DNA from 2 places in the Streptomyces sp. NPDC048521 genome. Region 2 is predicted to be linked to the other one. Evidence: riboswitches for the same ligand, from Rfam matches in the RefSeq annotation. Region 2 holds a riboswitch; the other holds the start of a gene.
What was found. Region 2 has a riboswitch for ZMP and ZTP ahead of ACGFRF_RS13495 (glycine hydroxymethyltransferase). Riboswitches for the same ligand answer to the same signal wherever they lie in the genome.

Region 1 (5,326 bases), on a different contig from region 2:
GGCCAGCCCCGACGCCGAGGCCCCGGGGGCCTGGGTGCACGAGGCGCTCGACCGGCTGTCCCCGGCGGACCAGGAGGTGCTGCGCCTGGCCGCCTGGGAGGAACTCGGCACCGAGGAGATCGCGGTCGCCCTGGGCTGCGGCATACGCGCGGCCGCGATGCGTCTGCACCGCGCCCGGCGCCGCCTCCGCACCGAGATCGACCACCTCCGCCCCCCGGAGACGTCGACCGACTCACTGCCGGAACACCTCATACGGCCGGTGCCGGCGTCGGCCGACTCGCTGCCCGCGCACCGCGTCCCCACTGCGGCGTCGGCTGGTGTGTCGCTGCCCGAGCACCTCGTACGCCCCCCGGAGACATCGACCGACTCGTTGCCGGAGCACCGCGTACGGCCCGTACCGATGTCGGCCGATTCGCTGCCGGAGCACCGCGTACGGGCCGCGGCGGCGTCGGCTGAGTCGCTGCCCGCGCACCGCGTCCGGCCCGTGGCGTCGGCTGGTGTGTCGCTGGCCGAGCAGTCGTCCGGCGACGGCCGGACGCCGGCGGATGCCGGTCGCACCGACGCCCCGACGGTTGCCGGGGAGGACGGTTCCGGCCGGCGATCGCCGTACTCCGCACCCCCTGTCGACGCATGCCTGCGCAAGGACCACCGACATGCCTGACGAACTCGACCTCCTCCGCCACGCCAACCCGGTCCCCTCCGACGGCCCGTACTTCGGCGACGGCCCACTGGACCACCGTGCCGAACGCCAGCTGGACCGGCTGCTGCACCGGCCCCGCCCGACGCGCCGTACGCCGCGCGCCCGGCTGCTGTGGGGCCTCGCCGCCACCGGTGTCGTCCTCGCGACCGCCCTCACCGTGCTGCTCGGCGGACCGAACACCCAGCCCGCCCTCGCCGCACCCCGCCCGCTGACCGTCCGCGCCCACTCCACGCCCGTACCGCTGGCGCAGCTCGCCGAACTGGCCGACGCTGCCGCCGCAGGCGGCTCACCGAGGCTGCGCAAGGGCACCCATGTGCAGTCGTGGAGCCTCGGCATGACCGAGGGCAAACCGCCGGTCACCCTCCCCGAGGAGCGTGTCGTGCGCTGGCGGGCGGACGACAGCCACACCGAACTGGTCGTGGCGACCGACCCGCGCCGCCCCGGCCGACCGGTCCTCACCGACGCAGGCGGCGACCCGCGCCTGGTGGCGGACGGCCATGTCCTCAGCCGGACCACCTACCCGCCGAGCTGGAGCGACGCCCCGCCGGAGGCGCCCCCGCCGCACACCCCGGCCGCCCTGCGCGCCTACCTCGCCGAAACCGTCCGCACCGACTCCCTGACCACCCCCCAACTGCTCGACGCCCTAGCGGTAGTGCTGGACCACTGGATGCTCGGCGCCCGCGAGTCCGCGGCAGTGGTGCGGGTCCTCGCGGACGCCGAGGGCCTGCGGCCCCTGGGACAGGTCACGGACCGGCTCGGCCGCCCGGGACAGGCCTATGTGTACGGGGGCGAGGGCGGCGGCGGCCGGCGGATGCTGATCCTCGACCCGCGTACCGGTGCCGTCCTCGGCCTGGAGACCACGTTCACCCAGGCCGAACCCGAGTACGGGGTGGAGGCCGGTGACGTCATGGAGTACAGCGCCTGGATGCGCTGACCCCTACGCCCCGAGCTGCCGGGCGGCGGCCTCGACGGTCTGCTCCAGCAGCGTGGCGATGGTCATCGGACCGACGCCGCCCGGCACCGGCGTGATCAGCGAGGCCCGCTCCACGGCCGAGTCGAAGTCGACGTCGCCGACGTTCCCGGGGTTGTAGCCGGCGTCGATGACGACCGCGCCCGGCTTGATGTCCTGCCCGCGGATCAGCCGCGGCCGGCCGACGGCGGCGACGACGACGTCCGCCTCGCGGACCGCCGCCGACAGGTCCCGGGTGCGCGAGTGACAGTAGGTCACGGTCGCGTCCCGGGCCAGCAGCAGCATGCCCACCGGCTTGCCGAGGATCGCGCTGCGGCCCACCACCACCGCCCGCTTCCCGGCCGGGTCGACGCCGTACTCGTCGAGCAGCCGCACGATGCCGCCGGGCGTGCACGAGACGAACCCCGGCAGGCCGAAGCTCATCGTGGCGAACGAGGCGAAGGTGACACCGTCGACGTCCTTCTCCGGCGCGATGGCCTCGAACGCGGCCCGCTCGTCGACGTGGTCGCCCACCGGGTGCTGGAGCAGAATCCCGTGCACCCCTGGGTCGGCCGACAACTCCCGCAGGGTTCCGACGAGTTGGGCGGTCGTCGTGGCGGCGGGCAGGGCCACATGACGCGACTCGATGCCGGCCTTGCGGCAGCGGTTCTGCTTCATGCGCACGTACGTCACGGACGCCGGGTCCTCGCCGACCAGCACGGTCGCCAGACACGGCGCGGTACCCGTCCGTCCGGTGAGGTCCGCGGCCTTCTTCGCGGTGTCCTCGACGATGCGGCGGGCGAGGGCGGTGCCGTCCATGAGACGGGCCTGGGTCATGCTGCACACTCCTGAGCTGGATCGACTCTCCTCGCCCAGGCGCGCGGCAACCACCACGGGCCGCTCCCCGGTGGTTCTCCACCTCAGCGCCAGTCACGGCCCGGGTACAGCGTAACGGGGTGTGTACGAGGCGATCCGCCGGTCCGGCGTCGGCCGACTCACCGCGGGCGGGCACGCCGTCCGCGCAGCGCGCGCGGCAGTGCGGGGCGCGGGCGCGCCGCTCTCAGCACCGCCCCGAGGACAGCGGCGGCCACCGGCAGACTCGCCGCGGAAGCCGGTTCGCGCCGCCGAAGGCGCGCCCGACGGTCCCGGCCCACCACCCCCCTCGCGGAGAAGGTCCAGGTCAGCCGGGTGCTGACCTGGACCCTCGCGATCTTCTTGGAGCCGCCTGCCATGTCCGGGTGTTCCTACTCGTCCCAGGCCTGGATGATCAGCTGTTCGGCGATCTTGCCGTCACGCAACGAGACCATCGACTCGGCGAGCACCCGGGTGCCGTCTCCGTACTGGCAGGATTCGCTGAAGGCGGCGTGGTCGCCCTGCACCACACACTGCTCCAGTTTGTGTGTCATGTCGCGGCTGTAGACGTCGTCCAGCAACTCGGCGATCTGGCCCCGGCCGTGCAGGACGGTGGGGTGGCTCGGCTGGTTGTTGTGGTCGACGATGCGGATCTCCGCGTCGTCGGCGTAGAGCGACAGCAGGGTGTTTCCGGTGTTTCCTTCGATGCCCCGGCGCAGTGTCTCGACGTCGAAGGCGGAGCCTGTCGCGGTGCCCATGGTGACCTCCTTCAGGCGCCCGCGGCCCGAGGAGGAACGGGCCGCTCGGCCCCACCTTCGAGACTCCTCCGGCACAGCGGCCTCGGCAAGCGCAGGCGGCGCGCTCCACCTCACGGGTGAGCGAGGGCCGCCGCCCGTGTCCGGCCGGGGCCCGCCGCCGTTGCTGAAGACATGATCTCAACACGACGCATCGCCGCCGCCGTCGGTCTGGCCGCCGGGGTCGCAGGCCTCGCCGTACCGTCGGCGAGCGCCACCGACGCCGGCGTACCGCTCGTCGGCAAGCCGGGCGCGATGACCACGCTGGACTCGCTCACCGCCAGTGGCATCCCCGCGCAGGAGAAGAACCGGGTCCCGCGGGTCTCCCAGCAGCTGGGGGCGGTGAAACACCTCGACGAGCTGAACCAGCTGAACCAGCTGGAGCAGCTCGTCGCCCCCGCCGCGCCCGTGCTGGGTCTGCTGCCCGCCGTCCACTGATCCCGCACCTGGGCACCAGGGCCGTCCCGGCCGGGGCGGCCCTCACCCCTGCCGGGCCGTGGCGTCGCGCCGGCCGTCACGCCGCCGGGTCAGCTGCGGTGCCGACCGGATCGAGGACACCGTCCAGGGCCTCGGCGAACACCGGCGGGACGGCGGGGGTGCACCGGCCGTGGCGAATACCGGCCGATGACGTGGATCCGGTCGACTTCCCACCAGATTCGGCAGGTGCGACACGACCGGGACGTACGGCCCAGGTGCATGGACCCGCAGGGTTGCCGACGCGGGTGACGGGCGGGTGTCCGCATCGTCCCGGGCGCGAGCCCACCGCCGTCGGCGGCCGGAAAGATCCACGATCACCCTCGTGGTCCGTCCCGCCGGCCATCGGTCGCGCGTAGGGTCGGCAGGGAAGGCAATCGAAGGAAGGGGCCAGGCCATGGCGCAGGAAGTTCGCGGCGTGATCGCACCGGGCAAGGACGAGCCCGTACGAGTCGAGACGATCGTGGTACCGGACCCCGGCCCCGGTGAAGCCGTCGTACGCGTCCAGGCCTGCGGCGTCTGTCACACCGATCTGCACTACAAGCAGGGCGGCATCTCCGACGACTTCCCCTTCCTCCTCGGCCACGAGGCCGCCGGTGTCGTGGAGTCGGTCGGCGACGGCGTCACCGACGTGGCACCCGGTGACTTCGTCGTCCTGAACTGGCGTGCCGTGTGCGGCAACTGCCGGGCCTGCCTGCGCGGCCGGCCCTGGTACTGCTTCAACACGCACAACGCCGAGCAGAAGATGACCCTCGCCGCCACCGGGCAGGAACTCTCCCCGGCGCTCGGCATCGGCGCGTTCGCCGAGAAGACGCTGGTCGCCGCCGGGCAGTGCACCAAGGTCGATCCGGCCGTCTCCCCGGCGGTCGCCGGACTGCTGGGCTGCGGGGTGATGGCCGGCATCGGTGCCGCGATCAACACCGGAGGCGTCGGCCGGGGCGACTCGGTCGCCGTCATCGGCTGCGGCGGCGTCGGTGACGCGGCCATCGCCGGGTCGTACCTGGCCGGCGCGGCGAAGATCATCGCCGTCGACATCGACGACCGGAAGCTGGACAAGGCCCGCACCCTGGGCGCCACCCACACCGTCAACTCCCGGCAGACCGACCCGGTCGAGGCGATCCGCGAGCTGACCGGCGGCTTCGGCGCCGACGTCGTCATCGAGGCCGTCGGCCGGCCCGAGACCTACAAGCAGGCCTTCTACGCCCGCGACCTCGCCGGCACCGTCGTCCTCGTCGGCGTCCCCACCCCGGAGATGAAGCTCGACCTGCCGCTGCTGGACGTCTTCGGCCGCGGCGGCGCCCTGAAGTCCTCCTGGTACGGCGACTGCCTGCCCTCCCGCGACTTCCCCATGCTCATCGACCTGCATCTGCAAGGCCGCCTGCCGCTCGACGCGTTCGTCTCCGAGACCATCCAGCTCGACGAGGTGGAGAAGGCCTTCGAGCGGATGCACCACGGTGACGTGCTGCGCTCGGTGGTGGTGCTGTGATGACCACGCGCATCGAACGACTCGTCACCTCGGGCCAGTTCACCCTCGACGGCGGCACCTGGGACGTCGAG
Region 2 (5,326 bases):
CGGCACGGTCGTCCTCGGCGGCATGGGCCTGCTGGCCGCCGCCCTGACCGCATGCTCGTCCGACCCGGACAAGCGCTGCGTGGACCGCGACAGCTACACCTACGGCAAGGGCTACAAGGTCGTCTCCGACAAGAACTGCAAGTCCACCAAGACCTCCTCGCACGGCGCCTGGTACTACGGCGGCAAGAAGAAGGGCTCCTGGGCGAGCGGCGGCTCCTTCACCAAGCCCGGCAAGGGCTCCGGCGGTTCCTCCGGCGGCAGCCACGGCGACGACGGAGTCCACCGCGGCGGCTTCGGCGGCGGCAAGGGCGGCTCCGGCGGCTGACCGGACACCGACGCATGGAACGCCGAACGATCACCCCCCGCCCCGGCTGGCAGCAGACCGTCGAGGAACAGGGGCTCATCTACCCGCTCACCCGTCACCCCGACGGCTCCCTGCGCCCCTACTGGGACGAGAGCGCCTACTACGTCTTCACCCTCGAGGAGGTCGAGGCGCTGGAGGAGACCGTCGAGGAACTGCACCGCATGTGCCTCGCGGCCGCCGAGCACATCGTGACGCAGGACCGCCTCGCCGACCTCGGCATCACCGACCCGCGCCTGGCCGCCGCGGTCACCGAGGCCTGGCACCGGCGCGCCGAACTCCCCTCCCTCTACGGCCGCTTCGACCTCCGCTACGACGGCACCGGCCCGGCCAAGCTGCTGGAGTACAACGCCGACACCCCGACCTCGCTGGTCGAGGCCGCCTCGCCCCAGTGGTTCTGGATGGAGGACCGCTTCCCCGGCGCCGACCAGTGGAACTCTCTCCACGAACGCCTGGTCGACGCCTGGCGCGCGCAGTCCGCCCTGCTGCCTCCCGGCAGCCCGCTGCACTTCGCGCACTCCTCGGCCGACGAACTCGGCGAGGACCTGATGACGGTCGCCTACCTGAAGGAGACCGCCGAACAGGCCGGCCTCGACACCGACTGGCTCTCCATGGAGGAGATCGGCTGGGACACCCTCTCCGGCCGCTTCGTCGACAACCAGCTCCGCTTCATCCGCGCCCTCTTCAAGCTCTATCCCTGGGAGTGGCTCACCACCGACGCCTTCGGCGGGCACGTCCTGGACACCCTCGACAACGGCGGCGGCACCGGCAGCACCCTGTGGATCGAACCCGCCTGGAAGATGCTGCTCAGCAACAAGGCCCTGCTGGCGATCCTCTGGGAGCTGTACCCCGGCCACCCCAACCTCCTTCCCGCCCACCTCGACGGCCCCCGCGAGCTGGCACAGTCACCCGGCTATGTTGCCAAGCCCCTGCTCGGCCGCGAGGGCGAGGGCGTCACCGTCCACCCACCCGGCGAACCCGCGGTGATCCGCGACGAACCCTGCTGCTACCAGCAGCTCGCCCCGCTGCCCGCCTTCGACGGCAATCACGTCGTCCTCGGCGCCTGGGTCGTCCGCGACGAGTCCGCCGGCCTCGGCATCCGCGAGTCCTCGGGCCTGATCACCGACGAGTACGCCCGTTTCCTGCCGCACGTCATCCTCTAACCGCCCAGCGCGGCCGAGAGCTGGGCGAGCCCCCGGTCGAGGTCCTCCTCCCTGATCACCAGCGGCGGCGCGATGCGGATCGTGGAGCCGTGGGTCTCCTTCACCAGGACACCCCGGTCCATCAGCCGCTGCGCCACCTGCCGCCCGGTGCCGTGCGAGGGATGAACGTCCACCCCCGCCCACAGTCCCCGCCCCCGCACGGCCGTCACCGCACCCGTGGCGAGCAGCGTTCCCAGCTCCCGGTGCATCCGTTCGCCCAGCTCGGCCGCCTGCGCCTGGTACTCGCCCGTGCGCAGCATCGCGATCACCTCCAGCGCCACCGCACAGGCCAGCGGGTTCCCGCCGAACGTCGACCCGTGCTCACCCGGCCGGAACACCCCGAGGACCTGTGCGCTCGACACCACCGCCGACACCGGCACGATCCCACCGCCCAGCGCCTTGCCCAGCACATACATGTCCGGCACCACCCCCTCGTGCTCGCAGGCGAAGGTCCGCCCCGTCCGGCCGAGACCCGACTGGATCTCGTCGGCGACGAACAGCACGTTCCGCTCGCGGGTCAGCTCCCGCACCCCCGCCAGATAGCCCGCCGGCGGCACGATCACCCCGGACTCGCCCTGGATCGGCTCCAGCAGCACCGCCACGGTGTTCTCCGTGAGCGCCGACCGCATCGCCTCCAGGTCCCCGTACGGCACGATCTGGAAACCCGGCGTGTACGGCCCGAAGTCCGCCCGCGCCTCCGGGTCGGTCGAGAAGCTGATCACGGTCGTCGTCCGCCCGTGGAAGTTCCCGCCCGCTACCACGATCCTCGCCTTCTCCGCGGGCACCCCCTTCACCCGGTACCCCCACTTCCGCGCCGTCTTCACCGCGCTCTCCACCGCCTCCACGCCGGTGTTCACCGGCAGCACCATCTCCATCCCGCACAGCTCCGCAAGCTCGGTGCAGAACGCCGCGAACCGGTCGTGATGGACGGCCCGGGACGTCAGCGTCACCCGCTCCAGCTGCGCCTTCGCCGCCTCGACCAGCCGCCGGTTGCCGTGCCCGAAGTTCAGCGCCGAATACCCGGCCAGCAGATCCAGATACCGGCGCCCCCCCACATCCGTCAGCCAGGCCCCCTCGGCCGTGGCCACCACGACCGGCAGCGGATCGTAGGTGGGCGCACAGTGCGCGTCGGCGGCGGCGATCAGGTCTTCAGCAGTGGTCACGGCCCCTCCCGGAAGCGACGGTCACCTCGTTCTTACGCTCGCTCGCATGGTGGACGCGGGACCTGCCCCGACCGGCGCGCCCGGTAGGCTGACGAGCGGGCCGTGACTGGCGCGCTGGGATGGGACGGACCATCGGGGAGCGGCCCGAGCGGGAAAACAGTGCCGTGCGCCTGGGCCGAACGTGAACGCTGCCCGTACACCGTCCGGAGGTCCCCATGCCAGAGCAGCAGCCCCTCTCCACCGAGTCCACCGCCTTCCGTGCCGCCCTCGACGTCGTCCGCGCCGTCGAGCCGCGCGTCGCCGACGCCATCGGCCAGGAGGTCACCGACCAGCGGGCGATGCTCAAGCTGATCGCCTCCGAGAACTACGCCTCTCCTGCCACCCTCCTGGCGATGGGCAACTGGTTCAGCGACAAGTACGCCGAGGGCACCGTCGGCCGCCGCTTCTACGCCGGCTGTCGCAACGTCGACACCGTGGAGTCCCTGGCCGCCGAACACGCCCGCGAACTCTTCGGCGCCCGCCACGCCTACGTCCAGCCGCACTCCGGCATCGACGCCAACCTCGTCGCCTTCTGGGCCGTCCTCGCCGACCGTGTCGAGGCCCCCTTCCTGGAGAAGACCGGCGTCCGCCAGGTCAACGACCTGACCGACTCCGACTGGGCCGAACTGCGCCAGGCCTTCGGCAACCAGCGCATGCTCGGCATGTCCCTGGACGCCGGCGGTCACCTCACCCACGGCTTCCGCCCGAACATCTCCGGCAAGATGTTCGACCAGCGTTCCTACGGCACCGACCCGGCCACCGGCCTCATCGACTACGAGGCCCTGCGCGCCCAGGCCCGCGAGTTCAAGCCGCTGATCATCGTCGCCGGCTACTCGGCCTACCCCCGTCTCGTGAACTTCCGGATCATGCGCGAGATCGCCGACGAGGTCGGGGCGACCCTGATGGTCGACATGGCCCACTTCGCGGGTCTCGTCGCCGGCAAGGTCCTCACCGGCGACTTCGACCCGGTCCCGCACGCCCAGATCGTCACCACCACCACCCACAAGTCGCTGCGGGGCCCGCGCGGCGGCATGGTCCTGTGCGACGACTCCCTCAAGGACCAGGTCGACCGCGGCTGCCCGATGGTCCTCGGTGGCCCGCTCCCGCACGTCATGGCCGCCAAGGCCGTCGCCCTCGCCGAGGCCCGGCAGCCCGCCTTCCAGGACTACGCCCAGCGCATCGTCGACAACTCCCGCGCCCTCGCCGAGGGCCTGATGCGCCGGGGCGCCACCCTGGTCACCGGCGGCACGGACAACCACCTCAACCTGATCGATGTCGCCACCTCCTACGGTCTCACCGGCCGCCAGGCCGAGGCCGCCCTGCTGGACTCCGGCATCGTCACCAACCGCAACGCCATCCCCGCCGACCCCAACGGAGCCTGGTACACCTCCGGCATCCGCATCGGCACCCCCGCCCTGACCACGCGTGGCCTCGGCACCGCCGAGATGGACGAGGTCGCCGGCCTCATCGACCGCGTCCTCACCACCACCGAACCGGGCACCACCAGCAAGGGGCTCCCCTCCAAGGCCCAGCACGTCCTCGACCCCAAGATCGCGGACGAGATCTCCCGCCGGGCGACCGACCTCGTGGCCGGCTTCCCGCTCTACCCGGAGATCGACCTCGGCTGACGCGTCCCGGGGCTCACCGGCCGCTCACAGATCGGTCAGCTCCTGACGAGGCTCCTCCCGCGGCGGCCCGGCACTGCGCCGGGCCGCCGCGCGGCGTATGAGCACACCGCCCGGCCCAAGGGCGAGCGTCAGCACCGCCCCGACCGCCGCGCCCGGCACCGCCCACCACCAGCCAGTGCCCACGCCCGAGTCCTCTGCCCCGGAACCGTCGGCCCGGGCCCGGCCGGCGGCCGGTGCCTCAGCGGCCGCGCTCGGTGTGCCCGACTGCCAGGGCGCCGGGAAGATGCCCGTATAGCCGGTGCCGGACGAGGGAACACGGCCCATCACCCCCAACCTCCCGAGCAGCGAGCGCAGTTCACCGGGATGCTCGGCGCGGTGCCAGTAGCCGTTCAAGGAAGCCGGCACCTGGGTGGCCGTGTGGATCCAGACGTCCCGCGGCCGCGAGTCCGCCGTGAAGACCCGGTCCACCCGCCACGGCGATATGTCGTGCACCAGCCACGTGACGTTGATCTGCCGGGCGTCGGCCAGGTCCGCCTCCGGCGGAGTGCTCCGCGAGCCCGTGTTTTCCGGGCCGAGCAGCCCCCGCAGCCGGTCGTAGTCCTTGTCGGAGAAATACAGCGCACGTGCCTGCCCGCTCTCCGGCGAGGCCACCAGCACGCTCGTCGGGCCGCCCGCCGTCGCGGCTGGCGCGCCCCACAGCACAAGCGCGAAGAGGGCCGCCAACAATCCCGCACAGACGCCCAGTTCACCGCCCTTGCCCCTCACCGACCTCACCATGTGCCACCCCCGGATCACCGAACCCGTGCGGCCCGTCCGCGAGCCGCGTGTCACTTCTGGTACACCGCCCGGGCCGCCGGGGTTCCCACCCCGCGCGCACTATTCCGAGGAACTTCTCGACCCCGCCGAACCCTCACCCGCCCCCGAATCCGCCCC

Region 1: it holds a riboswitch for ZMP and ZTP, as region 2 does, so the genes downstream of both, ACGFRF_RS39080 (bifunctional 5,10-methylenetetrahydrofolate dehydrogenase/5,10-methenyltetrahydrofolate cyclohydrolase) here and ACGFRF_RS13495 (glycine hydroxymethyltransferase) in region 2, are expected to answer to the same signal.

Annotation. Positions count from the first base shown of each region.
Region 1 covers NZ_JBICWR010000029.1:59,410-64,735, reverse strand. Annotated here, with positions in the region: partial or broken gene ACGFRF_RS39090 (RNA polymerase sigma factor) at 1-214, shown strand, start outside; gene ACGFRF_RS39085 (CU044_5270 family protein) at 654-1,634, shown strand; gene ACGFRF_RS39080 (bifunctional 5,10-methylenetetrahydrofolate dehydrogenase/5,10-methenyltetrahydrofolate cyclohydrolase) at 1,638-2,486, opposite strand; ZMP/ZTP riboswitch at 2,513-2,593, opposite strand; gene ACGFRF_RS39075 (nuclear transport factor 2 family protein) at 2,894-3,259, opposite strand; gene ACGFRF_RS39070 (hypothetical protein) at 3,431-3,733, shown strand; gene ACGFRF_RS39065 (S-(hydroxymethyl)mycothiol dehydrogenase) at 4,167-5,255, shown strand; gene ACGFRF_RS39060 (MBL fold metallo-hydrolase) at 5,255-5,326, shown strand, end outside.
Region 2 covers NZ_JBICWR010000004.1:562,790-568,115, forward strand. Annotated here, with positions in the region: gene ACGFRF_RS13480 (hypothetical protein) at 1-325, shown strand, start outside; gene ACGFRF_RS13485 (glutathionylspermidine synthase family protein) at 340-1,524, shown strand; gene rocD (ornithine--oxo-acid transaminase) at 1,521-2,726, opposite strand; ZMP/ZTP riboswitch at 2,819-2,909, shown strand; gene ACGFRF_RS13495 (glycine hydroxymethyltransferase) at 2,942-4,393, shown strand; gene ACGFRF_RS13500 (hypothetical protein) at 4,418-5,158, opposite strand; gene ACGFRF_RS13505 (hypothetical protein) at 5,270-5,326, opposite strand, start outside.